Regions from separate parts of the Pseudomonas sp. NY11955 genome, predicted to be linked through region 2. Evidence: riboswitches for the same ligand, from Rfam matches in the RefSeq annotation. Region 2 holds a riboswitch; the other holds the start of a gene.
The links. Region 2 has a riboswitch for manganese ahead of ACNFBR_RS19915 (TMEM165/GDT1 family protein). Riboswitches for the same ligand answer to the same signal wherever they lie in the genome.
Positions count from the first base shown of each region.

Region 1: it holds a riboswitch for manganese, as region 2 does, so the genes downstream of both, mntP (manganese efflux pump MntP) here and ACNFBR_RS19915 (TMEM165/GDT1 family protein) in region 2, are expected to answer to the same signal.

Region 1 covers NZ_JBLUPS010000013.1:57,420-72,056, forward strand. The annotation lists gene ACNFBR_RS22055 (quaternary amine ABC transporter ATP-binding protein) at 1-72, opposite strand, end outside; gene ACNFBR_RS22060 (LysR substrate-binding domain-containing protein) at 608-1,588, shown strand; gene ACNFBR_RS22065 (hypothetical protein) at 1,605-2,336, opposite strand; gene hisN (histidinol-phosphatase) at 2,511-3,302, opposite strand; gene mntP (manganese efflux pump MntP) at 3,365-3,931, opposite strand; yybP-ykoY riboswitch at 3,934-4,111, opposite strand; gene ACNFBR_RS22080 (universal stress protein) at 4,221-5,111, shown strand; gene ACNFBR_RS22085 (acyloxyacyl hydrolase) at 5,293-5,778, opposite strand; gene ACNFBR_RS22090 (phytanoyl-CoA dioxygenase family protein) at 6,011-6,757, opposite strand; gene ACNFBR_RS22095 (carboxypeptidase regulatory-like domain-containing protein) at 6,811-7,254, opposite strand; gene ptrR (putrescine utilization regulator PtrR) at 7,390-8,259, opposite strand; gene ACNFBR_RS22105 (aldehyde dehydrogenase family protein) at 8,367-9,752, shown strand; gene ACNFBR_RS22110 (hypothetical protein) at 9,913-11,823, opposite strand; gene ACNFBR_RS22115 (helix-turn-helix domain-containing protein) at 11,883-12,782, opposite strand; gene ACNFBR_RS22120 (glutamine synthetase family protein) at 12,966-14,324, shown strand; gene ACNFBR_RS22125 (polyamine ABC transporter substrate-binding protein) at 14,512-14,637, shown strand, end outside.
Region 2 covers NZ_JBLUPS010000011.1:20,220-34,856, forward strand. The annotation lists gene ACNFBR_RS19885 (LuxR C-terminal-related transcriptional regulator) at 1-917, opposite strand, end outside; gene ACNFBR_RS19890 (DUF1329 domain-containing protein) at 1,337-2,701, opposite strand; gene ACNFBR_RS19895 (DUF1302 domain-containing protein) at 2,727-4,613, opposite strand; gene ACNFBR_RS19900 (fatty acid--CoA ligase) at 4,945-6,627, opposite strand; gene ACNFBR_RS19905 (2-hydroxyacid dehydrogenase) at 6,941-7,906, shown strand; gene ACNFBR_RS19910 (methyltransferase) at 7,960-8,958, shown strand; yybP-ykoY riboswitch at 8,998-9,137, shown strand; gene ACNFBR_RS19915 (TMEM165/GDT1 family protein) at 9,226-9,810, shown strand; gene ACNFBR_RS19920 (M48 family metallopeptidase) at 9,962-10,780, opposite strand; gene ACNFBR_RS19925 (SOS response-associated peptidase) at 10,857-11,477, opposite strand; gene ACNFBR_RS19930 (putative signal transducing protein) at 11,493-11,753, opposite strand; gene ACNFBR_RS19935 (CPXCG motif-containing cysteine-rich protein) at 11,753-11,935, opposite strand; gene ACNFBR_RS19940 (1-acyl-sn-glycerol-3-phosphate acyltransferase) at 12,058-13,227, shown strand; gene ACNFBR_RS19945 (hypothetical protein) at 13,262-13,522, opposite strand; gene ACNFBR_RS19950 (hypothetical protein) at 13,682-13,888, shown strand; gene ACNFBR_RS19955 (YajG family lipoprotein) at 13,952-14,536, opposite strand.

The DNA.
Region 1 (14,637 bases), on a different contig from region 2:
GGCCAGGTTCGGGTTGGGACCGAACACCTTGAAGATGTTGTTTACCGAAAGAATCTCATCGGCATGGCTCATACGACCCTCTTTATTATGCTTATTAACCAATCAATCAACATCGCACTTTCAATAAGGCGGGTAGCGATCAGTGCGAGTACGCTTGGCAGTCCGTTCAAATTCGAACGTGAGTCAAAACCGGCACGCAGCATGTCCTGCTTCAAAAAGTTATCCGACATCGATGTCTCGAATGTCGCGCCGTGGCGTTAACGTTAGGCCCAGCGCCAGAGCGGGTCCAACGACATTTGTATGGCGCTAACCATTACCTGAGGTTATCGATTGCGGGCAAAGTGCCGACGCAGAGCCTGCCGGAGTGCGCTTGACTGTAGGAGCAGCCTTGTGCTGCGAAGAGGCCGGCTCATACACTAGGGTTGGGGGCCTCTTCGCAGCACAAGGCTGCTCCTACAATTTGCGGCGCCTGGGCGGGCCTCTTCGCAGCACAAGGCTGCTCCTACAATTTGCGGTGCCTGGGCGGGCCTCTTCGCAGCACAAGGCTGCTCCTACAGAAGACCGCGTGGGCTACACCGGTATCACAAAGGACCTGCACCCTACCGACATGGTCAGACACTCCGAACCCGATCAGACGCTGATCAAGATGCCCTCGCTGCGTGCGGTCAAAGTCTTCGTCGCCGCTGCCAAGTACCAGAACTTCACCCGTGCCGCCGAGGCACTGTGCGTGACCCAGGCCGCAGTGAGCCGGCAGATACGCGAGCTGGAGACCTACCTGGGCGCCGAGTTGTTTACCCGTGTGGGGCGTGCTGTGGAGCTGACGGTGGCCGGTTCGATCTTCTTCGATGCGGTGCAGTTATCGTTCGTCAACATCTCCCAGGCGGCCGAGCGTATCCGCAGCAACACCAACACCAAGCACGTGGTCACCCTGTGCTGTTCACCGGCCTTTGCCGCCTTGTGGATGGGGCCACGCATGCCGAAGTTCTTCGCCGAACACCCGGACATCGACATCAACCTGGTAACCACGCAGAACTTTCTGTCGATGGAGCCCGGGGTGCGCCCGGACATCTACATCACCAAGTTGGGCAAGGTGCAGACAGGCTATAGCTCCCACCCGCTCAACCATGACGTGATCTACCCGGTGTGCACACCGCACTATTTGGCACAGCACCCGGAGGTCGGAACCCTGCAAGGGCTGCGCGATGGCACCTTGCTGAACCTCAGCCCCTATGGCCGTTCACAGGTTGCCGAGCATGTGGACTGGAATGTGTGGCTGGCCTTCCATGACGTCGACCTGAAAAGCCGCGCCAACACCGCACCGCATTTCTTCAATGCCAACGACTACAACCTGTTGGTGCAACTGGCCCTTGGCGGCCAGGGTGTGGCGTTGGGCTGGCACCACTTGGTGGAGCCGTTGGTGGCGCAGGGCCTACTGATAAGGCCAGTGGTAGAGGAACTGGTGCTCAAAGACACGTTCCACTTCCTGGCGTTCAATGAAGACAAGGAGCATGAAGCCAGCTGCCTGCGGTTGCGGGACTGGCTGCTGGACGAGTTTCAGCCGTTGCTTGAATCGTTGCGTAGCCGATGATCCCATTTTTCCCGAGTTACTGCACCGGTAGAAAGTTCATCAGCAGTAGGCTCTGGGCGTAATTCAAGCCAATCCGCCGATACCGCTCATCCAGCAACTCGGCCAACAAATCGAGTCGTGCGACTATCTTGCCAAATTCCACGGCAAAACTCAGGTTGCTGCCCTCCTCCGAGATTTCGTTGGAGAACAGCAGCAACACGCCATTGGCATCCTGTCGCTGGCTGAGCATCCACGTCGCCTTTTCGATATTGCGCGCGGCGTTGTTGATGAACAGCGGGTCGATGGTGTCGGTCATGTAGAACTCGGTACGCCCGCCATGCGCGGTGATCAGCATGCTGCCGATGGCGTAGATGAAGGCGCCGACGCGGTCGCCACGAAATTCCGGGCTCAGGGCGTAGCTCAATGCCGCCAGGTCGCGGCGGTTGCCCAGTTGCGGCAGCGGCTGGCGCTGCTCGATGGCGATGCGGATCTGGCGCTCGGCAGTGGCGGCGTCGACGTAGCCCGACATCTTCCACTGGTTGGGGTTGCGCAGGTACAGCTTGTTCATCAGCAGGTACAGGCTTTGCAAATTGTCGCGCATCGACAGCGTGGCCAGGCGGTCGACACTGGTCTGGAACAGCTCGCTGGGTTTGCCATTGCCGAACTGGCTGAGCATATCGCGGCCCTGTTCCTGCGTGCAGCCGCACAGGCCCGCAAGGGCGCCGGCCAGCAGCAGGCGAGTAAAGAATTTGGGGTGTCTTGCAACCATCGGCACCGGGTCGATATTCGGCGGCCGCCTTGGGAATCAGAGCAGCCTGGCCAAGCATAGAGCCCGGAAATTGGAAAAAGTGCGGTGAAAGCTTGTTCCGGTCTCTCACAAGGACCCTGCTGAACCTGTGGGAGCGGGCGAGCCCGCGAAGAGGCCGGAACAAGCAGCAATAGATCACATGGCGTGACGCAACATCTCCACCACCTGCGCATGCAGCGCCGGGTCACCACAGGCCACGACGCAACCACCGTTCTGCGCCGAGCTGCCGTCCCAGGCCGTAATGACACCACCCGCCCCTTCGACGATCGGCATCAGCGCCTGTACGTCATACGGCTGCAGGCTGGCCTCGACGATCACATCGACAAAGCCCGAAGCCAGCATGCAGTAGGCATAGCAGTCGCCACCATAACGCATCAGCCGCGCCTTGCCGGCAACGGCCTCGAACGCGGCCTTGCGCTCGGCGGTGTCGAACATGTCTGGCGTGGTGCACATCAGCGTGGCCGAAGCCAGGTCGGCACAGGCACGGGTCTGCAAGGGCGTGCCACTGCGCCAGGCGCCTTCGGGAGTGCCGACAAAGCGCTCGCCGGTGAACGGCTGGTTCATCACCCCAACCACCGGGCGCGTGCCGTCGTTCAGGGCAATCAGCGTGCCCCACAGCGGCAGGCCGGTGATGAAGGCGCGGGTGCCGTCGATCGGGTCGAGGACCCAGGTCAGCGGGCTGCTGCCGACGGCCACCCCGGCTTCTTCGCCAAGGATGCCATGCTCGGGGTAACGCGCCTGGATCAACTCGCGCATGGCGTCCTCGGCGGCCTTGTCGGCGACCGTCACCGGGTCGTACAGACGCCCGCCCTTGTCCTCGACATCCAGGCTGGCGCGAAAGTACGGCTTGATCGCCACAGCGGCAGCATCGGCCAACTGCTCGGCGAAGGTACGGAATTCGCCGATCTGTTCAGCGCTCAGGGACATGGGGCAGGCCTCGTGACAATGATGGGGCCAGCATCATACCCGACACGCCGTGCCAGCCGCACTCAAACAGCCGTCAGGTGCTCATACAGGATGGTCGCGCCCACCAGCATCAGCACGATGCCGCCGATGATCTCGGCACGCTTGCCCACCACCGACCCCAGGGCCCGCCCCAGCATGGTGCCGAGGGTGACCATGGTCATGGTCGCCAGGCCGATCGCCGCAGCCGCCACCCAGATGTTCACATCGACGAACGCCAGGCCAATGCCCACCGCCAGGGCATCGATGCTGGTCGCCACCGCCGTCACCGCCAAAATCCAGAAAGAGTGCTGGCTTTGCTTTTCTTCCTCTTCTTCATCCGGTTTCAGGCCGGCGTGCACCATGTGCGCACCCAGTAACAGCAGCAGGAAGAAGGCAATCCAGTGGTCCCATTGCTCAACGTACTGGCTGGCTGCCTGGCCCAGCAGCCAGCCAATGATCGGGGTTATGGCTTCGATGACACCAAAGATCAGGCCGGTGCGCAGGGCTTCGGCCAAACGGGGTTTGTGCAGGCTGGAACCTTTGCCGATGGCGGCCGCGAAGGCATCCGTGGACATGGCGAAGGCGAGGAAAACGAGGGAAATGGGATTCAACGATCAGGCTCCGCCGGGCTACGAGTCAACGACAGCTCCCTGCAGGCCCGGCTTGGCCACAGAAAGGTCGTTGGTCTCGCCAATCCAGCTGGATGCACAGGCCATGGCAGGTTGCCAAATATGTTGACCAGTGCGCCTTCGCTTGGGTGCGAAGGCAGGCTACTCCCCAAAGAGTGCGGCGATGATAACAGCCCTTGGTGAAAAAAGCGTGAACGGCTTTACCAGGCGCACACGGGCTAGACTGAACAGAACCAGGTGACCGGGGGGCTGCCACACGTGGAGGTGTGAGATGAGCCAATTCAAGCGTCTGTTCGTCATGCTCGGCCCGCAAATGCGCCACACGCCAGCGCTGCAACGCGCGGCGGCACTGGCGGAATCCAGTGGGGCCCTGCTGGATATCAACGTGTTCGTCGACGACGTCGACACCTTTGGCTTGATGAGCGATGGCCGCGAGCGCGAGCGGCTGCTCAGTGACAACCGCCAATGGCTGGCGGACGAGGCCGAACAGCTGGGCAATGCCGGCCTGGACGTGTCCACCGAGCTGTTGTTGACCCGTGACCCACTGGGTTCCGTGCTGGAGCGGGTCGAACGGCTGGGCTGCGACCTGCTGATCAAGGATGTACAGCACGAACCGGTGCTCAAACGCCTGCTGGTCACGCCATTGGACTGGCAGTTGCTAAAGGACAGCCCGGTCGCCGTGCACCTGGTCAGCGACATCCGCCTGCCCCTGCCTCGGCAAGTCGCCGCCGCGGTGGACTTGAACAGCCATGGCGCAGGCGAGCACCTGGACGAGCAGGTGATCCACTGTGCACATGCCTTGGCCCTGCAGTGCAACGCCGAGCTGCACCTGCTGCATGTGTGCGACGCGGCCAAGACCCACATTGCCGACTTCGGTGCTGGCACGGTGACCATGCCCGGTTTCGAGGGCAGCGTGCGCACTGCGCAGCGAGCAGCGTTCAACCGCCTGGGCGACCATCACCAGATCCCGCTGGAACGCCGGCACTTCCTGGAAGGTGCAGCGATCAAGGCCATTGCCCAGTTCGTCGGCCACAGCCGGGCCGATGTGATCGTGATGGGCAGCCACCGGCATGATGCGATGCAGACATTCCTGGGTGGGACCACGGCGCATGTGCTGGAGCATCCGCTGTGTAACGTGCTGGCGATCAAGGCCGTGCGCTGAATGTGGGTATGCCTGAACAGGTCTCGCGAAACATCCAGCTCGCCAGATTATCTCGGTAATGTGTAGGAGCAGCCTTGTGCTGCGAAGTGGCCCGCATGCCAGAAGCGCAGCTGTGGCAACAAAGGCCTCTTCGCAGCGCAAGGCTGCTCCTACAGGTACCGGGCATAGCGTTGAGCCTGGCTCAGAAACCTTTGCTGTAGAACAGCGAGTACGACTCGATCCCGTCGTTAGGCTGCTTGAGCCCGGCGTTGGAGTAGTGCATCGCGCGGATTCCCACCTTCTGCTCGCCCGGCAACTTCAGCCCAAAACCGATACGGTCTTCGAAGTTGACCGAAGAGCCCAGGCGCTGATTGCCCACGTCGGTCTTGGAAAACGCCGCCAGGCCAATACCCGCCTCGATGTACGGTGTGTAGGTGAAACCGCTGAACTCATACGTGAATACCGGGCTGAATGACAGCGAGTGCGCACCACTGGCGTCACCGCCCTCCCAATAGGTGTAGGCAGCATCCCAGTAACCGGTGACATAGCCGGTACTGCTTTCCAGCCATTTCTTGTCCCAGTCGAACGAAAGGCCAATGCGGTAGGTCATATCGCCCTGGCCTGTGGCACCCACGGCACCGGACACCTGCGCGGCCTGGGCCAGGTTGGCCCCTGCAAAGGCCAGCATTGCAGCGGCCAGCGAAGCTGCGAGACGGGTTTTCATCAACGACTCTCCTGATGGTCTACACGGCAAGCGGGGGCTTAGGCCCCTCGATCTTTTAGGGTGGACCGGCGCATCCAGACCGGTCACACGAAGTAATAGTTTTTTGATTATTGTCCAGATAATCAGAAAGTTGAAAGTGTATTGCCACTATTGGCTAAATCGCTTGCTTAAGATGTGCCCTGCCGTGCACAACGCTTCAGTCGTATTCCGCCTCTTCATGTTCACCCAGCAAGCGCCTTTGCCGGGGTGTAGCTTCCTCCAGCACTTGCGGGTTGAAACGCCAGTTCAAGTACGGCGAGAACTTCTGCGCGACCATGCGCCGGCCATAGTGCACCTGCAGCATGTCGCGCTCGCGGGCCTGGCTGCAGTTGGCCCCGCCGCTGTGCCAGACATCGCTGCGAAACACCAGCGCGTCGCCCGCCTTGCACAACACTGGCTGTGCTTCACGCCCCTGCCAGTGGTCCTCCCCTGCCTGGGGTGGCCGCGCCGCGCGGTGGCTGCCGGGTACGATCCAGGTCGGCCCGATGCCGTGGTCGATGTCGCTGAGGTACAGCTGCGCAGTCAGGATCTGTGCGGGTTGGGTGAAGTCGCCTTGCGCGCTTAGCCAATCGGGCAGCTGCATGGGCAGATGATCCAGGTGCAAGGCCATGCCTGGGTAACCCGGATGGCTGCGCCAGGCAGTTTGCCCGATCACATGGCAATCAGCGCCGAGCGCCGCTTCAGCCAGTGTTATCACAGGCGGCAGATCGAGAAAGGGCAACCACAACGGGTTGCGATTGAACACGCACTTGTAGTGTTCCAGCAGCCCCTGGTAGTCCCAGTGAATCGGCTGCAGGTCATCGATTGCGCAGCGCAACAAGGCGATACGCAGGGGTTCGAGCACACCGGGGAGCAACACATAGCCCCGCTCGTCCAACATCGCCAGTTGAAGGTCCAGGCTCATGGCTATGTGCTCCATCAGGGCAGGAGTACATCTGTACCCCTGCCGTTATTCCATCAACGCCAGTTCAGGCTCACGGTTGTAGGGGCCTTGCCGTTCACGGTCACCAATTGCTGCACCGTCTCACCCTGGGCGTTGCCAGTGATTTTGTACTTGCCAGGCGGCAGCTGCACATACAGCAGCGGCCCGGCATCCGTGACGCTCAGTACGGGCTGGCCCTGTGCGTTGTGGATATCGACTGAGGCCCCGCTCTGGAATTTGCCTTCCGGACCCGTGGAAAGTTCTACATGCAGGTCATAGCCGGAAGTCTTGCGCAGTGCATTGGCTTCATCCTGGCCAATACCGCCTTGCACGTAGTGCACACCGTTCTGTTCCTGCGGTTGCAGCTGAACGGCCTGCATGTCGATGGGGGCATTGAGGTCGGCGGCGGCCGCCAGGGTCCATGGCAAGGCCAAGGTAATCAGCAACGCGGCGCCGAGTGCATAGTGATGGTTACGCATGGTACGACCCTCATTTAGAGGATGGCTTACCTATTATCTGATCCTCCGGGGGGGGTTGGTGTTCGTGGCTGATGCATGGTCGTCACCGTGACATTCGGCACTTATTCATGAAGCAAAGATAAATTTATCTATTAATCAGTAGGTTACTAGACCTTCCTCAAGCAGTTTCACAAACATACTCAAGCTGCGCGATACCGTGCCCCGTCGCCATACCAGCCAGGTTTTCAGGTAGCGGAAATCTTCCGACATGGGCCAGGCACTCACGGTGCTGCACCCCGGCATATTGTCGAGCATGCTGCGGGGCATCATGGCCAGCCCAGCGCCGGCACTGACGCAGGCCAACATGCCGTGGTAGGACTCCATCTCGTGGATCTTGCCCGGTACTGCCTGGTCCTTCACGAACCAGTTTTCGAAATGATGGCGGTACGAACAGTTGGCTCGGAAGGCGTAGATGCTTTCGCCGTTTACGTCCTGGGCGCGTGTCACCGGTGCATGGTTGAGCGGGGCAATGACCATCATCTCTTCCTCGAACACTGGCATGCCTTCCAGTGTCGGGTGCAGCACCGGCCCGTCGACGAACGCGGCCACCAAGCGGCCAGACAGCACCCCTTCGAGCATGGTCCCGGAAGGCCCGGTAGACAGGTCCAGGTCAACCTTGGGGTAGCGCTGGTTGTAGGCTGCCAGCAAAGCCGGGATGCGCACCGCCGCAGTGCTTTCCAACGAGCCGAGGGCAAAGGTGCCCTGTGGGTCTTCACCCGCCACTGCCAGCCGCGCCTCGTGCACCAGGTCAAGAATACGCCGAGTGTATTCGAGAAAATTCCAGCCCGCGGGTGACAGCCGCAGGCGGCTCTTCTCGCGGATGAACAGCTCCACACCCAGGTCTTCTTCCAGCTGCTTGATGCGCGTGGTCAGGTTCGACGGCACCCGGTGGATGTGCTGCGCGGCGGCGCTGATGCTGCCCTGCTCTGCCACGGCTTTGAAGATCTCCAGTTGCACCAGGTCCACAGCCTTTCTCCAAACGTGAATGTTTCGCTCATTATTATTCAGTTTTCATTAAAGCCATAGCCCACTAGTCTGGCGCCACTGATTAACAACAACGAGAGTGTCCCGCCATGAGCGCGATCAGCAGCCTGACCCACGCCATCTCCCTCGACCCGTACAGCGGCGAGCAGATCGGCGCCTACCCGTTCGACACCGACGCCGCACTGGAAGCGGCGCTGCAACGTGCCAAGGTTGGCTACCGCCAGTGGCGCCAGGTGTCGCTGGGTCAGCGCAGCGAGTACTTGCTCGCCCTGGCCAACACCCTCGAAACCAAGGCCGAAGCCTTCGCGCAAATGATCAGCCGCGAAATCGGCAAGCCAATCGCCCAGGCACGCGGTGAAGTCAGCAAGTGCGTGGGGCTGTGCCGTTGGTACGCCGAACACGGCCCGGCCATGCTTGCAGCCGAACCGACCCAGGTGGAAAAAGCCCGCATCGAATACCGCCCGCTGGGCCCGATCCTGGCGGTAATGCCGTGGAACTTCCCGGTCTGGCAGGTACTGCGTGGCGCCGTGCCGGCGATTCTGGCGGGCAACACCTACGTGCTCAAGCACGCACCGAACGTGATGGGCAGCGCCTACCTGATGGGTGAGCTGTTCAAGGATGCCGGCCTGCCCGAAGGCGTGTTCGAAGTGCTGAACGTGACCCCGGATGGCGTCACCCGCGCCATCAACGACCCACGTATCGCCGCCGTGACCCTGACCGGCAGCGTACGTGCCGGCATGGCGATCGGTGCCCAGGCCGGTGCCGCGCTGAAGAAGTGCGTACTGGAGCTGGGTGGTTCCGACCCGTTCATCGTCCTGGCCGACGCCGACCTGGATGCCGCCGTCAAGGCTGCGGTGATCGGCCGCTACCAGAACACCGGCCAGGTCTGCGCCGCCGCCAAGCGCCTGATCGTGGAAGCGAGCATTGTCGAGGCGTTCACACGCAAGTTCGTTGAAGCCACGCGCCAGCTGAAAATCGGTAACCCGCTGGAAGACGACACCTACATCGGCCCGATGGCGCGCTATGACCTGCGCGACGAGCTGGATGGCCAGGTCCAGGCGACGCTGGCCGAAGGTGCCACCCTGCTGCTGGGCGGCAACAAGGTCGAAGGCGTGGCCAACTTCTACGCCCCCACTGTGTTCGCCAACGTTACCCCGGACATGACCGCATTCAAGCAGGAGCTGTTCGGCCCGGTGGCAGCGATCATCACTGCACGCGATGCTGATCATGCCGTGGAACTGGCCAACGACAGCGAGTTTGGCCTGGCCTCGACCATCTACACCGCCGACTACGCGCTGGCCGAGCGCATGACCGCCGCGCTGGATACCGGTGGCGTGTTCATCAACGGCTACTGCGCTTCCGACCCCCGCGTGGCGTTTGGTGGCGTGAAGAAGAGCGGGTTTGGCCGTGAACTGTCGCACTTTGGTGTACGTGAGTTCACCAATGCCCAGACCGTGTGGCTGGATCGCAACTGATGTTGTGAATGGGGCACAGGTACAGCGCATGCCTTCTGGTCGGCGCCGTACCTGTAGGAGCAGCCTTGCGCTGCGAAGAGGCCGGCAAGGCTAAAGATCATCTTCGGCTGCAATGGCCTCTTCGCAGCACAAGGCTGCTCCTACAGATTCCTCGCATGCCTTATACCCGAACCTGGTCCTTGACCCAGTCCAGCATCCCTCCCGGCACGATCAACTCATGCCGCGCCCGCGAACAGGCGGTATACAACCCCGCCAGCATCCGCGCCCGCTCATTGCGGTTCCCCGCCACCAGGGGCGCGACCATCAGCTCCGGCGACACCATCACCCGGGCAAACTCCATGTTCTTCACATCCCTCACCCGCCCCAGAAACAGTTTCGGCGCCTTGTCCCAGCGGTAACGGCTCTTGGCCTTGGCAAAGTGCTCTGGCGTATAGCCCTTGCGCAGCATGCTGGCCACCGCCAGAAACGCTTTGTCGTCACCCTTCTCCTGCTCCAACGCCTGCCAGCTGGGATAACGGAACAGCATCGGATGGCGTGCCCGAGTGCCGTAGCGGTACAGCTCGATACAGTCCTCGACGAACAGCTCGAAGTCCTTGCGTGCGCTTTTCAGCAGGATGAACGGTACGCCTTGATGCGTCAGGCGCTGGAACCAGCCAAACAGGCCCCATTCGTCATCGACGATCAGCGCCGTGGGCTGCTGCGGCACCGTCACCGTGTCGAAGAAGCTGACCCGGGTGTAATGCTCGGCACTGCCACTGAAGGCTGCCTGGATTGCCGCCGGGTGCGCCTGGATCAGCGGGTTGAGCACATTGTCCATCGCCGGCCCGGCACGCAATGAGTGGTCGATGCAGCGTTGGCGGATGAAGCTGCCATGGTGCGGGCTGAGGCCGTTTAGGTTCTGCAGTTCGTCGCCCAGGGCGATGATCGACTGCGGGCTACGATCAAGCACGGCAAGCATCGGTGCCGACAGCTCGTGAGCCTCGTCGACGATGACGTGGGTGTAGCGGCTATCGATCACATAGTCGGTCAGCGACAGCAACTTGACCCGGTGATAGTCGCGCACCGGCAGCTGAATGTCCCGCGCGGACGGGCGAATCAGCTCCTGCCAATACAGGCGCGCCTTTTCCAGCAGCACCTCCTGATCCAGCGGCGAGGTGCCAGGCCCGGCCCAGGGCAAATGGTGCAACTGCAACTGGGTATCGGCACTGTGGCAGAACGTGCGCACCGCGCGGACGCACAAGGCAACCACGTCGCGCGCGGCCAGCGGGCCGATGTCGGGGATAGCCAACCAACGCACCACCTGCGCATCCTGCGGGCGCCATGACAACTTGGTGCGATACGGGTCACGCAGGCGCCAGCCGTTGCTGGTGAGGTCGCGGTTGAGCAGCTCGTCAGCCAGTTGACCGAAGGTCAGCGCGGTGTACGCGGCAGCGTCCTTGACGCGCGCCTGCAGGGCGCGCAACTGGCCTTCGGTCAATGCCAGCAGCAACGTGCGCTGTGGCTCCAGCAGGCGGGCGAACTGGTGAATCAGAAAGGTCTTGCCGGTACCGGCAAAACCCTGCACGGCCACCGACTCGTCGATGCCACTGAGGAATTCGCGCAGCAGACGGTTCTGCTGGTCGCTGAGCAGCAGATCGCTGGCCAACGACGGCAAGTACACCGGGTGCAGCGGGGTGGCCCGTTGGCGGTAACTGTCGGCGAACTGGAAGTTCCACTGGCCCTCGCCATCGAGCAGCTCGACGGCCTGGTACTCCACTTCGGCCGACAGCAACCCAATGCCATTTTCGCCGAGCATGCCCAGGCCCATGGCGAACGCTTCATGATCGAAGTGCTGCGCCACCTGGCCCTGGAATCGCCCAGGGGCGACGCCTTCGACTTCGTTGGCAAGGCGCACGATTTCGGCAAAACGGCGCTCCTGCGCGTCGGCCGAGGCGGTGGTGGGCTGGCGTGGCAGGTTTTGCACAAACAGTACCGCGGCGGCATCAAGAATGCTGGCAGCAGCGAAGAAGTCGGTATCGGGCGCGCTGGCGAGGCGGTCGGCCTGGTCGCTGGGCAAAGGCAGGTAGAACATCGGCACCTCGGGTGGAAACAGGGCGGCACGATAGCAACTTTCAGTGGGTAATGCTGGGTTTAACCCCTGCCCCGCTTCAATGTCTCGCTCGGAAACTCCTTGAACAATTGACGGTAACTCTCTGAAAACCTTCCCAAATGCCAGAATGACCAGCGCATCGCCACCTCGGCCACGGTCACCCCGCCCCCGCGCAAAAGATCGCGCCGAGCACCGTTCAGCCGGCGCAAGCGCAACCAGTGCGCAGGCGGCATGCCGGTGAACGCTTTGAACGCCTGCTGCAACTGGCGCAATGAGACCTTGGCTACCGCCGCCAACTCCACCAGGTTCAGCGTCTCTTCCGGGCAGTCGGCCGCCCATTCGCTGACCCGGCGCATGATCGCCCGCTCCTCGTCACGCCGCCCCAGGGCCACGCCCTGCAAGCGCTGGCAGGCGTTGTCGAGTATGAACAGGCAGTCCTCCAGCAATTGTTCTGCCAGGGCTTGCCCCTGCAGCGGGCAACCGGCCTCGCCCAGCCGGGTCAGCGTCGCGCTCAGCCAACTGCCGAACAACGCATTCTGCCCGCTACCCAACGGAACCATGAACAACCCTTCCAGCCGTTGCGGGTCTAGCCCATGGCGGGTCAGGAAGGCCTGGTCGAACACCACCGCCACTTCCTGGTAGTTCTCCGGCGTGATCCAGATATTGCGGCTTTGTTCGTTCAGCAAGTACAGGCTGTTCTCGCTGCGGTCGAAGCAGAATGCCAGGGAACCGCTTGGCGCACGGAAGAACTGCTCTACCCGGGTGTTGAGCCGTTCTTCGTAAACCTCCACACCGTCGAGCCCCAGGCAACGCAGCTCACCGCTGAAATGCCCGGGAGACATCTGCCGGTACTGTTGCTGCCAGCCAGGGGTGGCGCGCACCAGCTCGGTGACATCGGTGGTATGGAAAGCCTGGACCTGCAACGCATTGGCGGTTGTCACGCATCGTCCTGTATGCACTCTTTTGGTGCATTAACTGCCGAAGAAAGTGGATAGATTGCCCCGGGGGGCTGCGACCAAGATAGTCTCCAGCGCGTCACCTGGGAAGCGCAACGCCTTCGCAACCGTACAACGGCTTGCGCAAGGGGCCACGCTCCCACACTAAAACCCAACCAAGAGGTCTGTATGAACGCCCCCTTCGATCAGCTGTCCACCTGGCTGAAAGAACACCGGATCACCGAAGTCGAATGCGTGATCAGCGACCTGACCGGTATCGCCCGCGGCAAGATCGCACCCACGGCCAAGTTCCTCCACGAACGTGGCATGCGCCTGCCAGAAAGCGTGCTGTTGCAGACGGTCACCGGCGACTACGTCGACGATGACATCTACTACAACCTGCTCGACGCTGCCGACATCGACATGGTCTGCCGCCCCGACCCCACCGCCGTGTACCAGATCCCGTGGGCGATCGAGCCGACCGCGATCGTGATCCACGACACCTTCGACAAACAAGGCAACCCTATCGAGCTGTCGCCGCGCAACGTCCTGAAGAAGGTGCTCAAGCTCTACGCCGACAAAGGCTGGCAGCCGATCGTCGCGCCCGAGATGGAGTTCTACCTGACCAAGCGCTGCGAAGACCCGGATTTGCCACTGCAGGTGCCACTGGGGCGTTCCGGGCGTGCCGAAAGTGGCCGCCAATCGTTCTCGATCGATGCCGCCAACGAGTTCGACCCGCTGTTCGAAGACGTCTACGACTGGTGCGAGATCCAGGGCCTGGACCTGGATACGCTGATCCACGAAGACGGCCCGGCGCAGATGGAAATCAACTTCCGTCACGGCGACGCGCTGGACCTGGCCGACCAGATCACCGTGTTCAAGCGCACCATGCGTGAGGCCGCGCTCAAGCACAACGTGGCCGCCACGTTCATGGCCAAGCCGATCACCGACGAGCCGGGCAGTGCCATGCACCTGCACCAGAGCGTGGTCGACATCGCCACTGGCAAACCGATCTTCGCCAACGAAGACGGCAGCATGAGCCAGCTGTTCCTGCACCACATCGGTGGCTTGCAGAAATACATCCCCAAGCTGCTGCCGATGTTCGCGCCCAACGTCAACTCGTTCCGCCGTTTCCTGCCGGACACCTCGGCACCGGTGAACGTCGAGTGGGGTGAAGAAAACCGCACCGCCGGCCTGCGCGTGCCCACGTCCAGCCCAGAGGCGATGCGGGTGGAAAACCGCCTGCCGGGCGCCGATGCCAACCCGTACCTGGCCATTGCCGCCAGCCTGCTGTGCGGCTACCTGGGCATGGTCGAGCGGATCGACCCGAGCGCGCCGGTACAGGGCCGTGCCTATGAACGGCGTAACCTGCGCCTGCCGATCACCATCGAAGATGCGCTGCAGCACATGGAGGACTGCGAGACCGTGCAGCAGTACCTGGGCAAGCAGTTCGTCCAGGGCTACGTGGCGGTCAAACGGGCCGAGCACGAGAACTACAAGCGGGTCATCAGCTCATGGGAGCGTGAGTTCCTGATGCTGAGCGTCTGAACCCCATTCACGGCATGCACATGTTTTGTAGGAGCAGCCTTGTGCTGCGAAGGGGCGGGTAGGGCAGAAGATCTTCTCTGGCCCCTTCGCAGCACAAGGCTGCTCCTACAGGCACATGAGCAACCTGTGAGAGCTCGACCACCCCAACTACACCGAACTCGAAGAACAAGTCCAACGAGGTGTTCCCATGCGTCATCTGCAAGCCCTGATCCCCGCCGCATTCACCCTGCTGTTCGCCACCACCACCCACGCCACGCCCTCGGTCAGCGTGTACAACTGGACCGACTACATCGGTGACACCACCCTGGCCGAC
Region 2 (14,637 bases):
CAAAGTGAAGCGCAGAAACGCTCCTGGCAGGCGGTTTCGTACAAGAAAGCCTGTACGTCCGCGGGCAGCATGTCGATGACTTCTTCGAGCAGGTAGTCGCGGATCAGGCCCTCGCCGCCGTGCAGTGCCTGGGGCAAGGCTTGGTCGTCAGCGCTGTCGCTGGCCGCCAACTGCCAGAAGCGCAAACCGGCGACCCAACCGTCGCTGCGCTGGATCAGGTTGTCCAAAGCCTGGCCGCGCAGACCGGTGGGCTGGCGACCAATCACTGCCAGCGACTCTTCCGCAGTGAGGCGCAGGTCCTGTTCGTTGAGCTCGACCAACTGCCGTGACAGGCGCAGACGTGCCAGGTGCCAGTCTGGCCGCTGACGGCTGGTAACCAGCAACACCAGGCCAGGGGGCAGGTGATTGAGGAAAAATTGCAGGCAGCGGTCAAGCACCGGCCCCTGGGCCAAGTGATAGTCGTCCAGCACCAGTAGCAACGGAGTATCGGCTTGCAGGTACAACGCCAGCTCGTCGAGCAAGCCGTCGAGCCACTCTTCGTAGGCGAATGGCTGGTGGCGCTGGCGCATTTTCAGCAGCCCCATGGCCTGGCCGCCCAGCGCCGGGCAGTACTGCTGCAGGCCTTCGAGCAGGCGCTCAAGGAAGCGGCCAGGGTCGGCATCGCGCTGACTCAGACCCAGCCACAGGCTGCGCCAGTGCTCGGGCAGTGCTTCGCAAAACTCGATGGCCAGGGAGCTTTTGCCGAAGCCCGCGGGAGCATTGACCAGCAGCAAACGCCCGCCCAGGCCCGCCTGAAGCCTATGGCACAGGCGCAGCCGCGGCACATGGCCGTCCGGCAGCGGTGGCCGGAAGAAACGCCCGTCCAGCAGGCCCAGGGCCTGGCTGGCGAATCCATGCATACGGGACAAATCTGTCATGGCCGGCTCGTTCTGGTTGGAAGACTACGGCGGTATGGATGCTTGCGAGACTAGCGGGTAACGCGGCGCATTTGAAGATAATGGGCGCAATTGCCCCGGAAAAGACTGCGACAAAAAGCAACATGACTGATGGACAGCGGCTGCTGGGGGGCTTTGGATGGGTATTCAGCAGATTTATTGCCCGCGCCCACAGGCGTTGCACAGCGCTCAAGGCCAGTGCAGGGCCTGTAGGAGCAGCCTTGTGCTGCGAAGAGGCCGGTCCGGCTAAAGATTACCTTCGACTGCAATGGCCTCTTCGCAGCACAAGGCTGCTCCTACAGGGCTTGGGTTTGTCTTGAAATCATCGCCGGAGCAGAAAATAGAAACGCCCCGGCAAGCCGGGGCGTTCTGGGGATCACACGGCGTTAACCGGGTTCAGCTTAGCGAATACCCGACTGGCGCAGCGCCGCTGGCTGGAAGTCGGCCTTGCTGGCACTGAAACCGAAGTCGTAGGCGCGCTTCTCTTCGTTCTTCATGCCCAGGGCCAGGTAACGACCGGACTGCAGGTCGTAGATGGCTTCCAGGGTGTACCACGGTACCTCCACGTTGTAATAAGGCTGGGCGTGGGCCTCGGACACGCGCCAGAGCTGGCCACGGCCGTCGTACTGGTCGATGACTGCAGCCTGCCAGGTGTCCTCATCGATGTAGAAGTCACGCTTGGCATAGATGTGCCGCTGGCCCGGTTTGAGGGTTGCGACCACGTGCCAGACGCGGCGCAGCTCGTAACGGGTCAGGTCCTGGTTGATGTGCCCGGCCTTGATGATGTCGGCATATTTCAGCTTGGGGTCATCGAGCTTGAAGGCATTCGACGCGATGTACAGCTCCTTCTTGCCTTCCAGCTTCCAGTCATAACGGTCTGGAGCACCGTTGAACATGTCCAGGTTGTCCGAGGTACGCAGGCCATCGGCAGCGGTACCCGGGCCGTCATACGACACTTGCGGCGCCTGGCGCACGCGGCGCTGGCCGGCGTTGTAGATCCACGCCTTGCGCGGCTCCTTCACCTGGTCGAGGGTTTCGTGCACCAGCAGCACGGTCCCTGCCAAACGTGCAGGCGCGGTCACTTCCTGCTTGAAGTAGAACAGGATGTTGCCCGGGTTGTTCGGGTCGTAATCCTTCATCTTGTCGCGGAACACGAACTGGTCGGAGAAGTACACGGGGTTGAACGAGCCGTTCTGCTGCGGCGTGGCCTGGGTCACCAGGCGGCTGACACTGCCGCCACGGTAGCGGGTGATGTGGTTCCAGATCACTTCCAGGCCAGTTTTCGGGATCGGGAACGGCACCGCCGTGCGGAAGTTGTTGAGGCCGTTGCCGCCTTCCACCAAGGTGGTTTTGGTGGCGTTTTCCTTGATGGCGGCAAACACGTCGGCAGGTACCGTGGAACCGCGATGGGTCTTGAATACCGGAATCTTGAAGGTGTCCGGGTAGCGCTTGAGCATGGCCAGCTGGCCTGGCGAGAGCTTGTCCTTGTACTGGTCGGCGTTCTGCGCAGTGATGGTGAACAGCGGCTTGTCACTGCCGTACGGGTCGGACAGGAAGCCCTTGCCGTCGACACTGCCCGCCGTCTTCGACAGCGGCTCCCACGGGCCGATGGAGCCGTCGGCATTGCCGGCTTTTTCCGCCCCCATCGGGGTCAGGGTGCTACCCAACTTGGCCGCCTCGTCAGCGGATACCGCAGCCATGACGCTGGTCGCCAGCAGGGACAGGCCCAGCACACCGGCTTGCAGCAGACTTCTGGTCTTGTTCATGTCGTGTCGTCCTGGATCTGTTTGCTTAGAAGTTCACGCCGAAGCTGAGGGCGACGAAGTCGCGGTCATCCACGGTGCTGTACTTGCCGTCGAAGAAATTGGTGTACGACAGGCTCGCCGTGTAGGTGTTCTGGTACTCGGCGTCCAGGCCCAGACTCACAGCCTTGCGGCCCTCCTCGAAGTTGGCGCCCGGGCCCGGCGAGTAGCCGGACACATCATGCGACCAGGCCACGCTCGGTTTCAGGTTCACCCCGGCGAACACGTCGTTGTAATCCCAGATGACACGAGCGCGATAACCCCAGGAAGTGCTGGTGGTGTAGCCGTCGTTCTCGCATTTGCGGTTCAGGTTGGTGGTGGATGCCCCAGCACCGGCGCCGGCGATGGTGCTGGCGTTGAGGGCCTGGCAAGTATCCGCGCCGCCTGTGGACGGCAATGGACCAGGGCCGAACACCGGGTCGCGGCCGTAGCGGGTTTCGTGCGCGCTCTCCAGGCCGCCGACGTGAGTGACACCCACTTCGCCCACCACGGTCATGCGGCTAGCGCCCATCACTTGGTCGAAGAAGTGGGTCAAGGTGGTCTGGAACTGGGTGATCTCTTTACGGCGATAGCCGTGCAGGTCCTGGCCCGGCGTGCCAGACAGCAGCGAAGCGTTGGTCAGTGCGCCACCCAGCGGGCGTACACCGGCAAACAGGATATCGGTGGTATTCAACTGCACAGGCGCGTTGGGCCGATAGCTGATCTCACCGCTCCATGCCGTGCCGGTAGGCAAGGTGGTGGAGAAACTCAGGCCGTAAAGACGAATGTCTTCCGGGTATTCGACGAAGTATTGCGAATTGCCCGCCACGATCAACGGGGCCAGGGCTCGCAACTGTGCCGGCAGGCCGGCAATTCCGGAGAACACCGAAGCCGGGGCGCCGGTGGCGCTGAAGATCGGCGCACGGCTGTGGTAGTTCATGAAGTAGGCACCGAATTCGGTGTCCAGCGGCTCGAACATGTAGCGCATGGCCACACCGAACTGCCCGCTGTCGCGGGCGTCGCGGTCGGCACCACGGCGCACCATCACGCCCTCTTCGTTGATGTTCACGCCCTGGGTGGCGAGGAACTGCTGGGCCGCACCCGGCACCGTGCGGCTGCTGTTGAGCACGCGCAAGTTGTCGGTACAGCCGTCGGCAATGATGTCCGGCTGCGAGAAGAAGGTGCCGCAGTTGTCGACGACCGTCTGGTCCCACTCAAGCTGGTAGAAGGCCTCGGCCGACAGGTTGTCGGTCAGGCTCTGGGAGATGTAGAACATGTTGACCGGGATCAGGCCTTCCTTGATCTCGGCCCCTGGGCGGCGGAACGCCGACACGTCGATGGGGTTGATCGAGTTGATGCCGCCGCCGATGAAGGTACTTTCACCCCAGCTCACCACCTGCTTGCCGAAGCGCACCGAACCCGGCTGATCGCCGATGGAGTAGTTGTGGTAGACGAAGGCGTCGAGCAGCTCGGCGCCGGACGACTTGGCGCCCTCCTTGCGATTGGAGTCGCTGATGTCCTTGAACTCGCGGCTTTCGTCCTTCAGCTCGAAGTCGTACCAGTACTTGCCGCGCACGAACACGCCGGTATCACCGTATTTGAGCTCAAGGTCATGGATGCCCTTGAAGATCTTGGAGAACGTTTCGCCCTTCTTGAAGTTCAGGTGGCCATCGTCGGACGTCTGCGACAGGCCCTTGCCGCCGTTGTTCACCCCGATCAGGTTCTTGTTGGGGTTGGCCGTCGACCAGCTGGCGCCGATGGAGAGCGACGAGTCGAACTGGCCTTCGATTTCACCAATGTTGAAACTGACAGCGAAAGCAGGACTTGCGAGCGTGGAAGCAAGGCTGACGGCCAAGGGCAACTTGGCCCGGCGCCAGAACAGGTTTGCAGATTTCATCGACGCTACTCCATGTACTTTATTGTTATGGCAGTGAGTCCTTTCAAGAACGGCCCGAGCGACCGGTTTGCAGGTTTTCACCCGCGGCGACACGGCTTGCGCGTGTCGCCCTCCCCCATTCCTGAAAATCCCCTGGCCCCGACTATAGCCAGCAAGGCACAGGCGCTTGATCCCTCTAAAGTGTGATTTGCGCTCCATGCCGCCAACTCGCTGCTATTTGTCCCGATTGCGTGCTGGCAGTGCTCAAGGATGGCGCATTTCTGCCATTTGGCAAGGCGCCAAGCCGTCTAGTATGCGGGTCGCGTTCTGACGCACGCGACCCGCACAGCGGTTACAGGGTGGAAAGGAACGCACTGTTGCTGGCCTGCCACTGGACGATGTCCTGGCGAATGCGTTTCTTGTCGAGCTTGCCGACGCTGGTCTTGGGAATTTCAGTAACAACGGCAATTTGGCTTGGAATCGCCCACTTGTTGATGTGACCTTGCTCGACAAACGGCTTGAGGTGCTCCTTCAGCGCCTTGGCATCGATGGCATGGCCGTCACGCACCACCAGCAGGGCAAACGGGCGCTCACCCCACTGCGGATCGGCCACGCCCACCACCGCCACTTCGCGCACGGCCGGGTGGCGGCTGACCAGGTCTTCCAAGTCGAGCGAGGAAACCCACTCGCCACCGGTCTTGATCACATCCTTGATGCGGTCGCGTATGTCGATATAGCCCATGCCGTCGAGAGTGGCGACGTCACCGGTGTGCAGCCAGCCACCTAGCCACAGCTCCTCGCTTTTTTCCGGTTCCTTGAAGTAGCCCATGGTCAGCCACGGCGCACGCAGCACCAGCTCACCCTGGGTTTCGCCGTCTGCCGGCAGGAAGTTACCGTCGCCATCGACAATCGCCGCCTCGACCAGTGGCACCGGCACACCGGCCTTGATGCGGTAGGTGACACGCTCATCCTCGCTGCCGGCCTGCAGTTCGTCATTCAGGTGCGCGGCGGAGATCAGCGGGCAGGTTTCCGACATGCCATACGCAGCCGTCAGCTGGATGCCACGCGCCAGCGCGGCCTGGTACAGCGAGCGGTTGAGCGAGCTGCCGCCGATGATGATTTTCCAGCCGCCGAAGTCCTGCCCTTGGGCGGTCGGGCAGTTGAGCAGCATCTGCAGGATGGTCGGCACGCAATGGGAGAAGGTGACTTTCTCTTCGCGCCACAGCTTGACCAGCATGTCCGGCTCGTAGCGCCCGGGGTACACCTGCTTCATGCCAAGCATGGTGGCAGCGTAGGGGATACCCCAGGCATGCACGTGGAACATCGGGGTGATCGGCATGTACACGTCGTTACTGCCCAGCAGGCGCACGCTGTCGATACTGCCGGTGACCGAGGCCTCGGCCAGTGTGTGCAGCACCAACTGACGGTGGCTGAAATACACACCCTTGGGGTTACCGGTGGTGCCGGTGGTGTAGAAGGTGGTGGCCACCGAGTTCTCGTCGAAGTCCGGGAAGTCGTAGCGCGGGCTGGCGGCCGCCAGCAGCTGCTCATACTCGCCGACCAGGCCTGGCAAATCGGCGGTCTTGTCCGGGCCATCGGTCAACAACAGGGTCTTGTCGACGGTGGTCAGCTGCCCGGCGATAGCCTGGTACAGGCCGACGAAGTCGCTGTTGACCAGCACCACGCGGTCTTCGGCGTGGTTCATGGTGTAGAGGATCTGCTCGGGCGACAGACGCACGTTGATGGTGTGCACCACGGCACCGATCATCGGAATGGCGAACATGCATTCCAGGTAGCGGTGGCTGTCCCAGTCCATCACCGCCACGGTATCACCGGCCTTTACCCCGGCCTCGGTCAGCACATTGGCCAGGCGCGCGATGCGCTCGTTGAGCTGTGGATAAGTCAGCCGCATCTGGTCGCGGTAGACAATTTCTCGGGTCTTTTCATAGCGGCTGCCAGACATCAGCAGACGCTTGATCAGCAGTGGGTAGGCGTAGGCGCCCTCGGCGGGCTTGATGATGCGGGTCTGCAGCATGGGTATCCCTTTTCTGAAAAGCGAGCCGGACAAATGTGGTAACCACTGTAGTTCGCCAATGTGACGGCTAAATCAGCCGAAGGAATGATTTGCTTGCCAGAGGTATGAGTGGCGGGCGTTGACGGGCGGTCACCGCGGGCTAGACACTGCGCTGAAAGCTTCAGGGTTTGCGCTGGAGCCAAGGGCCTCTTCGCGGGCACGCCCGCTCCCACAGGTAAACCACCAAACGCCGGAGTTGTGGGGTACCTGTGGGAGCGGGCGTGCCCGCGAAGGGCCACAACTACCCTTTCCCGCCCCGTCTCCGGAGAACCCTATGCCCAGCCCGCGTCGCGCCGTGTTTCTCGATCACCAGTCCCTGGACCTTGGCGATCTCGACCTCTCGCCCCTGAAGCAGCAGTTCGACGCGTTCGAACTGTTCGCCGCCACCCGCCCGGACCAGGTCGCCGAGCGCCTGCAGGGCGCAGTCGCGGTGGTCAGCAACAAGGTCATGCTCGACGCCGCGACCCTGGCCGCCAACCCGCAACTGAAGCTGATCCTGGTGGCCGCCACCGGCACCAACAATGTCGACCTGGCAGCAGCACGCGCCCAAGGCATCACCGTGTGCAACTGCCAGGGCTACGGCACGCCGTCCGTCGCTCAGCACACCCTTGCCTTGCTGCTGGCCCTGGCCACCCGCCTGTGCGACTACAACCAGGCAGTGGCCAGCGGCCAGTGGGCCAAGGCCAGCCAGTTCTGCCTGCTGGACTTCCCCATCGTCGAGTTGGAAGGCAAAACCCTTGGCCTGCTCGGCCACGGCGAGCTGGGTGGCGCAGTGGCAAGGCTGGCCGAAGCCTTCGGCATGCGCGTATTGAGCGGGCAGATTCCCGGCCGCCCGGAGCGCGCCGACCGGCTGCCACTGGACGAGTTGCTGCCGCAAGTCGACGCCCTGACCCTGCACTGCCCGCTGAACGAGCACACCCGGCACATGCTCGGTGCCCGTGAACTGGCCCTGCTCAAACCCAATGCACTGGTGGTGAACACCGCCCGCGGCGGCCTGATCGATGAGCAGGCGCTGGCCGACGCCCTGCGCAATGGCCACCTGGGCGGCGCAGCCACTGACGTTCTGAGCGTGGAGCCACCGGTCAACGGCAACCCGCTGCTCGAACCCGGCATCCCGCGCCTGATCATCACCCCTCATAGCGCCTGGGGCGCGGTGGAGTCGCGCCAGCGCATCGTCGGCCAGCTCAGCGAGAACGCCCAGGCCTTCTTCGCCGGCCAGCCACGCCGCGTGGTCAGCTGAGCCCGGCGCCCGCCTCTGCTACACTGCGCCACTTTTTTCAGGAGGCGTCGTCCATGGACCCGCGCAGTGAAGTGTTGCTCCGCCAGGCAGAGCTGTTCCAGGGGCCGCTGCTGATCGCTGGCGCCCCCGCCGACGACCTGCTCGGCCAGTTGCCCCAGGCCCAGGCCTGGACCTGGCATGCCGGCGATCAAGCCATGCTCGACAGCCGCTTTGCCGGGCGCAGCCATTACGCGGTCGAGCCGCCCGACGTAGCCTTCGACAGCGCCGTGCTGTTCCTGCCCAAGTCCCGCGAGCTGGCCGCCTACTTGCTCAACGCCCTGGCGTCGCGCCTGGCCGGCCGCGAGTTGTACCTGGTGGGTGAAAAACGCGGGGGTATCGAAGGGGCGGCCAAGCAGCTGCAGGCCTTTGGCAAACCACGCAAGCTCGACAGCGCTCGCCATTGCCAGCTGTGGCAAGTGACCATCGACCAGGCACCCCAGGCAAAATCGCTGGAAAGCCTGGCCGAGCGCTTCGAGCTGGCCCTGGAAGACGGCCCGCTGCAGGTGGTCAGCCTGCCTGGGGTATTCAGCCACGGCCGCCTCGATCGAGGTACCGCCCTGCTGCTCAAGCACCTCGACGGCCTGCCCAGCGGTCACATGTTGGACTTTGGCTGCGGTGCCGGGGTACTGGGAGCCACGCTCAAGCGTCGGTACCCACAAAGCCGGGTGACCCTGCTGGACGTGGATGCCTTCGCCGTGGCCGCCAGCCGCCTGACACTGGCGGCCAATGGCCTGGAAGGCGAAGTGATCAGCGGAGATGGCATTGACGCAGCCCCCACTGAGCTGAGCCTTATCCTGAGCAACCCGCCCTTCCACACCGGTGTGCATACCAACTACCAGGCCTCGGAGAACTTGCTGAAAAAATCGGCCGTTCATCTGCGAAAAGGTGGTGAAATGCGCCTGGTGGCCAACAGCTTCCTGCGCTACCAGCCGCTGATCGAAGGGGCACTGGGCAACTGCCAGGTACGCGACGAGGCCGATGGTTTTCGCATCTACCAGGCAACGCACGGATAAAAACAGCGCTTGCCGAAAGCGTTTTGCCTAGGCAGAATCCGCACCGTCCTAGGGGAGTAGTCTCCCGCGAGCACCCAGCTCGCCCGGTACGCGTCAACATACTTGGTCCACAGACCATGGCGCGTGCGACCCACCATGCCAGCCTGCATGGCAAGATCCGCACAGACGGATCCAGGGTTTGACAAGACCTATGACACGCACACCTTACCCGGGGCGGGGAGGCTGTACGTGTCATAGCCGTGTCGACCCGCCCCCGTAGGAATCCTGATGCTGGAATCTCTGTTGGTCCCCACCGCTATCGTTGCCCTCGCCGAGATTGGCGACAAGACGCAACTGCTCGCGCTCATTCTCGCTGCTCGCTTTCGCAAGCCGTGGCCGATCATCGCCGGCATCATCGCCGCCACCCTGGCCAACCATGCCGCGGCCGGTGCCGTGGGTGCCTGGTTCGGTAGCTTCTTCAGCGAGTCGGCATTGCACTGGATCCTGGCCGCCAGCTTTACCGCCACTGCGCTGTGGACCCTGGTACCAGACAAGATGGATGACGACGAGAACCCGGCACGCCGCTTCGGGCCGTTCCTGACCACGCTGATTGCGTTCTTCCTGGCCGAAATCGGTGACAAGACCCAGGTCGCCACGGTAATGCTGGCGGCACAGTACCCACACCTGATCATGGTCATCCTCGGCACCACGCTGGGCATGCTGATTGCCAACGTGCCGGTGGTTCTGGCGGGTAACTTCGCGGCAGACAAACTGCCGTTGACGCTGATTCGTCGCCTGGCGGCCACGGCGTTCTTCGTACTGGCGATCGTAGCCGTGTACTCGGCAATGAAGGCCAGTGGCTGGGTGGGTTAAGCAAAAATCACAGGCTGACACACAACCTGTAGGAGCAGCCTTGTGCTGCGAAGAGGCCGGTAAGGGCCCCAAAAAATGGACTGCCCTTACCGGCCTCTTCGCAGCGCAAGGCTGCTCCTACAATGGGACCGCGCAAACCGAAAACTTAGTCTTACGGCTTGGCCGCGGCCTGATACAGCGGCATTACCTTCGGAATCGCCGCCTGCAGCGAAGCAATGCGGCTTTCGGACGCTGGGTGAGTGCTCATGAACTCAGGCGGCGCACCCTCGGAAGCCTTGCTCATCTTGTTCCACAAGGTGATCGCGGCATTCGGGTCATAACCGGCACGCGCCGACAACTCCAGGCCAATCAGGTCGGCCTCGTTCTCGTTGGCCCGGCTGTTGGGCAAAGTCATGGCGTAATTCACCACGGTGTCGGCCATGGCCATGCTGCTCTGGCCAAGACCGAAGATGGCACCGGCACCCTGGCGGGCCATCTCCACACCGTACGCCTTGGACATGGCCTCGCGGCTATGCTCACGCAGGGCGTGGGCAATCTCGTGCCCCACCACCGCGGCAATTTCCGCATCGGTGAGCTTGAGCTGATCGATCAGCCCGGTATAGACGATGATCTTGCCGCCTGGGCCGCAGTTGGCGTTGAGCTCGTCGCTCTTGATCACGTTGACTTGCCAGTCCCACTGCGCGGCATCCGGGCGGAACTTGGGCGCCTGGGCGATCAGGCGGTTGGCAATGACCTGCACACGCTTGGCTTCGGCACTGGTCTTGTCCAGCACACCCTTGCTCGAGGCCTCACCCAAGGTCTGCTGGTACGACTGGGCGTACATCTGGTTGACCTCATCGGTCGACAGCATGCTGAACATGTACTGCTGGCGCTCGACGCCCACAGCACCGCCGCTGGTGGTATTCACCGCCTGGCAGCCGGCCAGCAGGATGCCAGCACTCAGCAGGCTGACGACAAAAGACTTACGCATGAAAACACTCCCTATCCACATGCGGCGTATCCTAGGCCGAGTCGCCACTGGCTGCCATAGCCACAGGGAAGATTTATCAAACCGGGGTGAGGCACTCCGGCGCATCCAGCTTCGGGTCATTGACGAAATTGGCCAAAGCCCGCTCGCGCAACTGGGCCGGGGGGCTGGCCAGCAGCTCGTGCAGGCGGGCAATCGGCGTGTCCGGGTCAAGCCAGGCCGCCTGCCCGCCCTCATCCAGAATCAGCGGCCGACGCTGGTTCATGGCCGCCTGGGTCACCACCGCGCAACTCAGCCACACCTGGTCCTGCACCGGGTAGGCTTCCCACACCGCCGCGAAGTACAACGACGCGCCCTCCCCCGGAGTCAGCCAGTACGGGCGTTTACGCACACTGCCACGCCATTCGTAAAAGCCGTTGGCCGGCATCAGGCAGCGCCGCTGGCGAAATGCCTCACGAAACATTGGCTGCTCGGCCAGGGTTTCGGCGCGGGCGTGGGCAGGGGTGCGGGACAGGTCGGTGAGCCAGGCCGGGGTCAGCCCCCAGCGCGCCTTGGCCAGTTGCTGTTGGCCGTCGAGCTGACGCTGGATCAGCACCGAAGCCCCGGGCGAGATATTCCATTGGGCCGGCTGACCAACGGGAAAGCCCGGCAGACTGGCAAGGGCCTGGGGCCAGCGAAACAGGGCATAACGTCCACACATGGGCGAATTCAGAACCTAGCAGATCAGGGTACCGGGGAAACTCTCCGGCTCGTCGCCAACCAGTGGCTGGGCATCATTGTACGCATCGATCAGTTGCCGTGCGTACTCGGCCTGCTCATCCGCCACCGCAAGCCCGAGCAGGCCTTGCAGCGGCAGCTCGCCCACGCCGCCCATCAAATCACGGCCCACCAGCTGCACGTCGACGCCCTCACTGGCCAACATACCGACCAGCATTTCGGCTTCGAGAAGGTTTTCCGGTTCATAGATCCGCCGCATCAGTCATTCTCACCAAAGACATCCAGCATCCACTCCTCGCCATGCACCTGCAGCACGAAACGGATAGGCTTGCAGCACACCTGGCAGTCCTCGATGTACTCCTGATCGCCATTGGACAGGTCCACTGTGGTTTCGACTTCTTCGCCACAATAAGGGCAATCGTAGATCGCAGTTTCCAGCATCGCGGCCTCCGGGGTGACTTATGCGTATAATTGCCGGTCTGTTTACAGGGCCTGTGTGCGTCCGAGCCGTTTTTCGGAGCCCGCCCCTACCTTATTACCCTAGCCGTTTCCAACAAGAGAGCATGATGGGCGAATTCGATGCCATCCGACCGTACGACGACGCTGAGGTCCCTGCCGTTCTGGCACGCCTGCTCAGCGACCCGGCATTCCTCGATATCCTCACCCACTTCCGCTTCCCGCGTGCGGCCGGTGCTCTCGGCTGGTTGCTCAAGCCGCTGATTGCCCGCCGCCTGCGCAAGGAATTCGCCGGCGTCACCTGCGTTTCCACCCTGCAGGACAAAGTCGAGTACTACGTCGACCGGACCATCGACCGCGCCACTGACGGCGTCACCTATTCGGGCGTGGAACAACTCAAGGCCGGCACCGCCTACCTGTTCCTGGCCAACCACCGTGACATCGTCATGGACCCGGCCTTCGTCAACTACGCGGTGTACCACGCCGGCCTGCCCACGCCGCGCATCGCCATTGGCGACAACCTGCTGCAAAAGCCCTTTGTCAGCGACATGATGCGCCTGAACAAAAGCTTCATCGTGCACCGCTCGATCAGCGGCCGGCGCGAAAAACTGGCGGCTTACCAGTTGCTCTCGGCCTACATCAACCACTCGATCCGCAACGATGCCACGTCGATCTGGATCGCCCAGGCAGAAGGCCGGGCCAAGGACGGTGATGACCGCACCGACTCGGCGATCCTCAAGATGTTCCACATGAGCCGCAAGGACGAGCCGTTCGGTGCAGTGATCCAGAGCCTGAACCTGATTCCCGTATCGATCAGCTACGAATACGACCCCTGCGACCAGGCCAAGGCCCGCGAGCTGTACATCCGCGCCACCACCGGCACCTACAAGAAGGCGCCAGGCGAGGACGACAACAGCATCGCCAAGGGCATTACCGGCTACAAGGGCCGGGTGCACATCAATTTCGCCCCGCCGGTGACCGAGTACCACGAAGACACCAAGCAGCTGGCGGCGGAGATCGACCGGCAAATTCTGGGTGGCTACCGGCTGTTCCCGGTGCATTACCTGGCGTATGCGATGTGGGAAGGCAAGGACGAGGCCCTGCAGGTGCCCAGTGCCGAAAAAGTGTTCCCGGCGGACGAGCTGGCAAAAGCCAAGGAAGAATGGCAGCGCCGTCTGGATGCCTGCCCTGAAGAGCAGCGGCCTTACCTGGTGTTGCAGTATGCGACGCCGGTGCGTAACCAGTATCAAGTCAGGCAACAGGCCCCAGTAGCCTGAAGGATTGCCGGGGCCGCGTTGCGGCCCCAATTTCTCAGACCCAGGTACTGAACCAGGACAACAACAGCGCCATCGCCAGGCACGAAAAGCCGAGAATGTAGAAGTAACGTGGCACCCGCAGATCGAAGGCGTCCACTACCCCTTCGTCCACTGCCATGTATTCGCGAGTCTCGGCCTCGCGCCGCCGTGCACTGTGCAGCAGCAACCCGCCCGGGCAGGTCAGCAGCAGCGCCAGCAGGTTGATCAGCTTGGTGGGATGGGCGGCCAGAAACCCCCAGAGCACTTGCAAGGACATCACGCAACCTCGGTGTGAGCGACGGCAAAGGCCCGCATTCTACCCAAGTCGCACCCCGTCGCCCGGCCTTGGCGACAAACTGTCATTAAATTTCATCTGTCATCCGCTCGTCATCAGAACAGGCCACCCTGTCGGCCTTTCAATGACCCGGAGCTTGTCATGCTGCACGCTGAAAACCAGGACCGCCTCTACCTCGTTGCCCAGAGCGACGAACAACAGGCGCTGATCGACGGTTTCGCCATCAATGTGCAGGACCGCCAGTGGCTGGTCTACTGTGCGCTGGGTGGGCATGCGCATGAAGACTTGCCGCAGGTGCATGCCGAAACCGGGTTCAGCTTGCTGGACTTCCACATAGAAGCCGCTTGAACCTGCAATAAAAAACCCGCTGCCTGGCACACAGGCAGCGGGTTTTTTGTTGCTGCTGAACGCTTACTGGCCCAGCACCTGCCCGATGGTCGGGTCTTTGAACATGCGGGTCAGGGCATCGCTCAGCACATCGCCCACCAGCTGGGTGTTGGTGTCCTGGTTCGGCGCCATGCCGAAGCGCTGGTCCAGCGACGCACCGTAACGGCCGCTGTAGCTGCGGCCGCCATTGCGCACGTCGGCACGGAAGGTGGCACCGATGGTGGCCTCGGTCACGTACAGGTTGTCTTTGGGCGACTGGTACTTCAGCTCGGCCAGGGTCACGGTCAGCTGTGGCGCGTTGTAGGCGTTCGGCGTCGGGGTAAAGCCGAGCAGGCGCACCGCGGCTTCAGCTTGAGCCTGCAGCTTGGGCACAACGTCGTTACCGCTGACGCTGATGGTGCTGGTCTCGGGATACATGCCACCACGGGTACCCAGGGACTGCGAAGGCCGGCCATCCACTACCCGGACCACCACCGGCTGGCCATGGCCGACCGGGGCAAGCTGGGCCTTGAGCGTGGGTTGCGGGTTGAGTTGTTGCGGGCTGTGGGCACAACCGACCAGGCTGAGGCTGGCCACGGCGATCAAACCGAACAACAGACGTTGCAACATGCGCGTTTCTCCAGAAAATGCGGCAAAGGCCCACAGTATACCTAGCCAGGCACAGACCAGTCATCGGCCTGCCTCGCTTGTCACAATCGTTTCATGGCCAT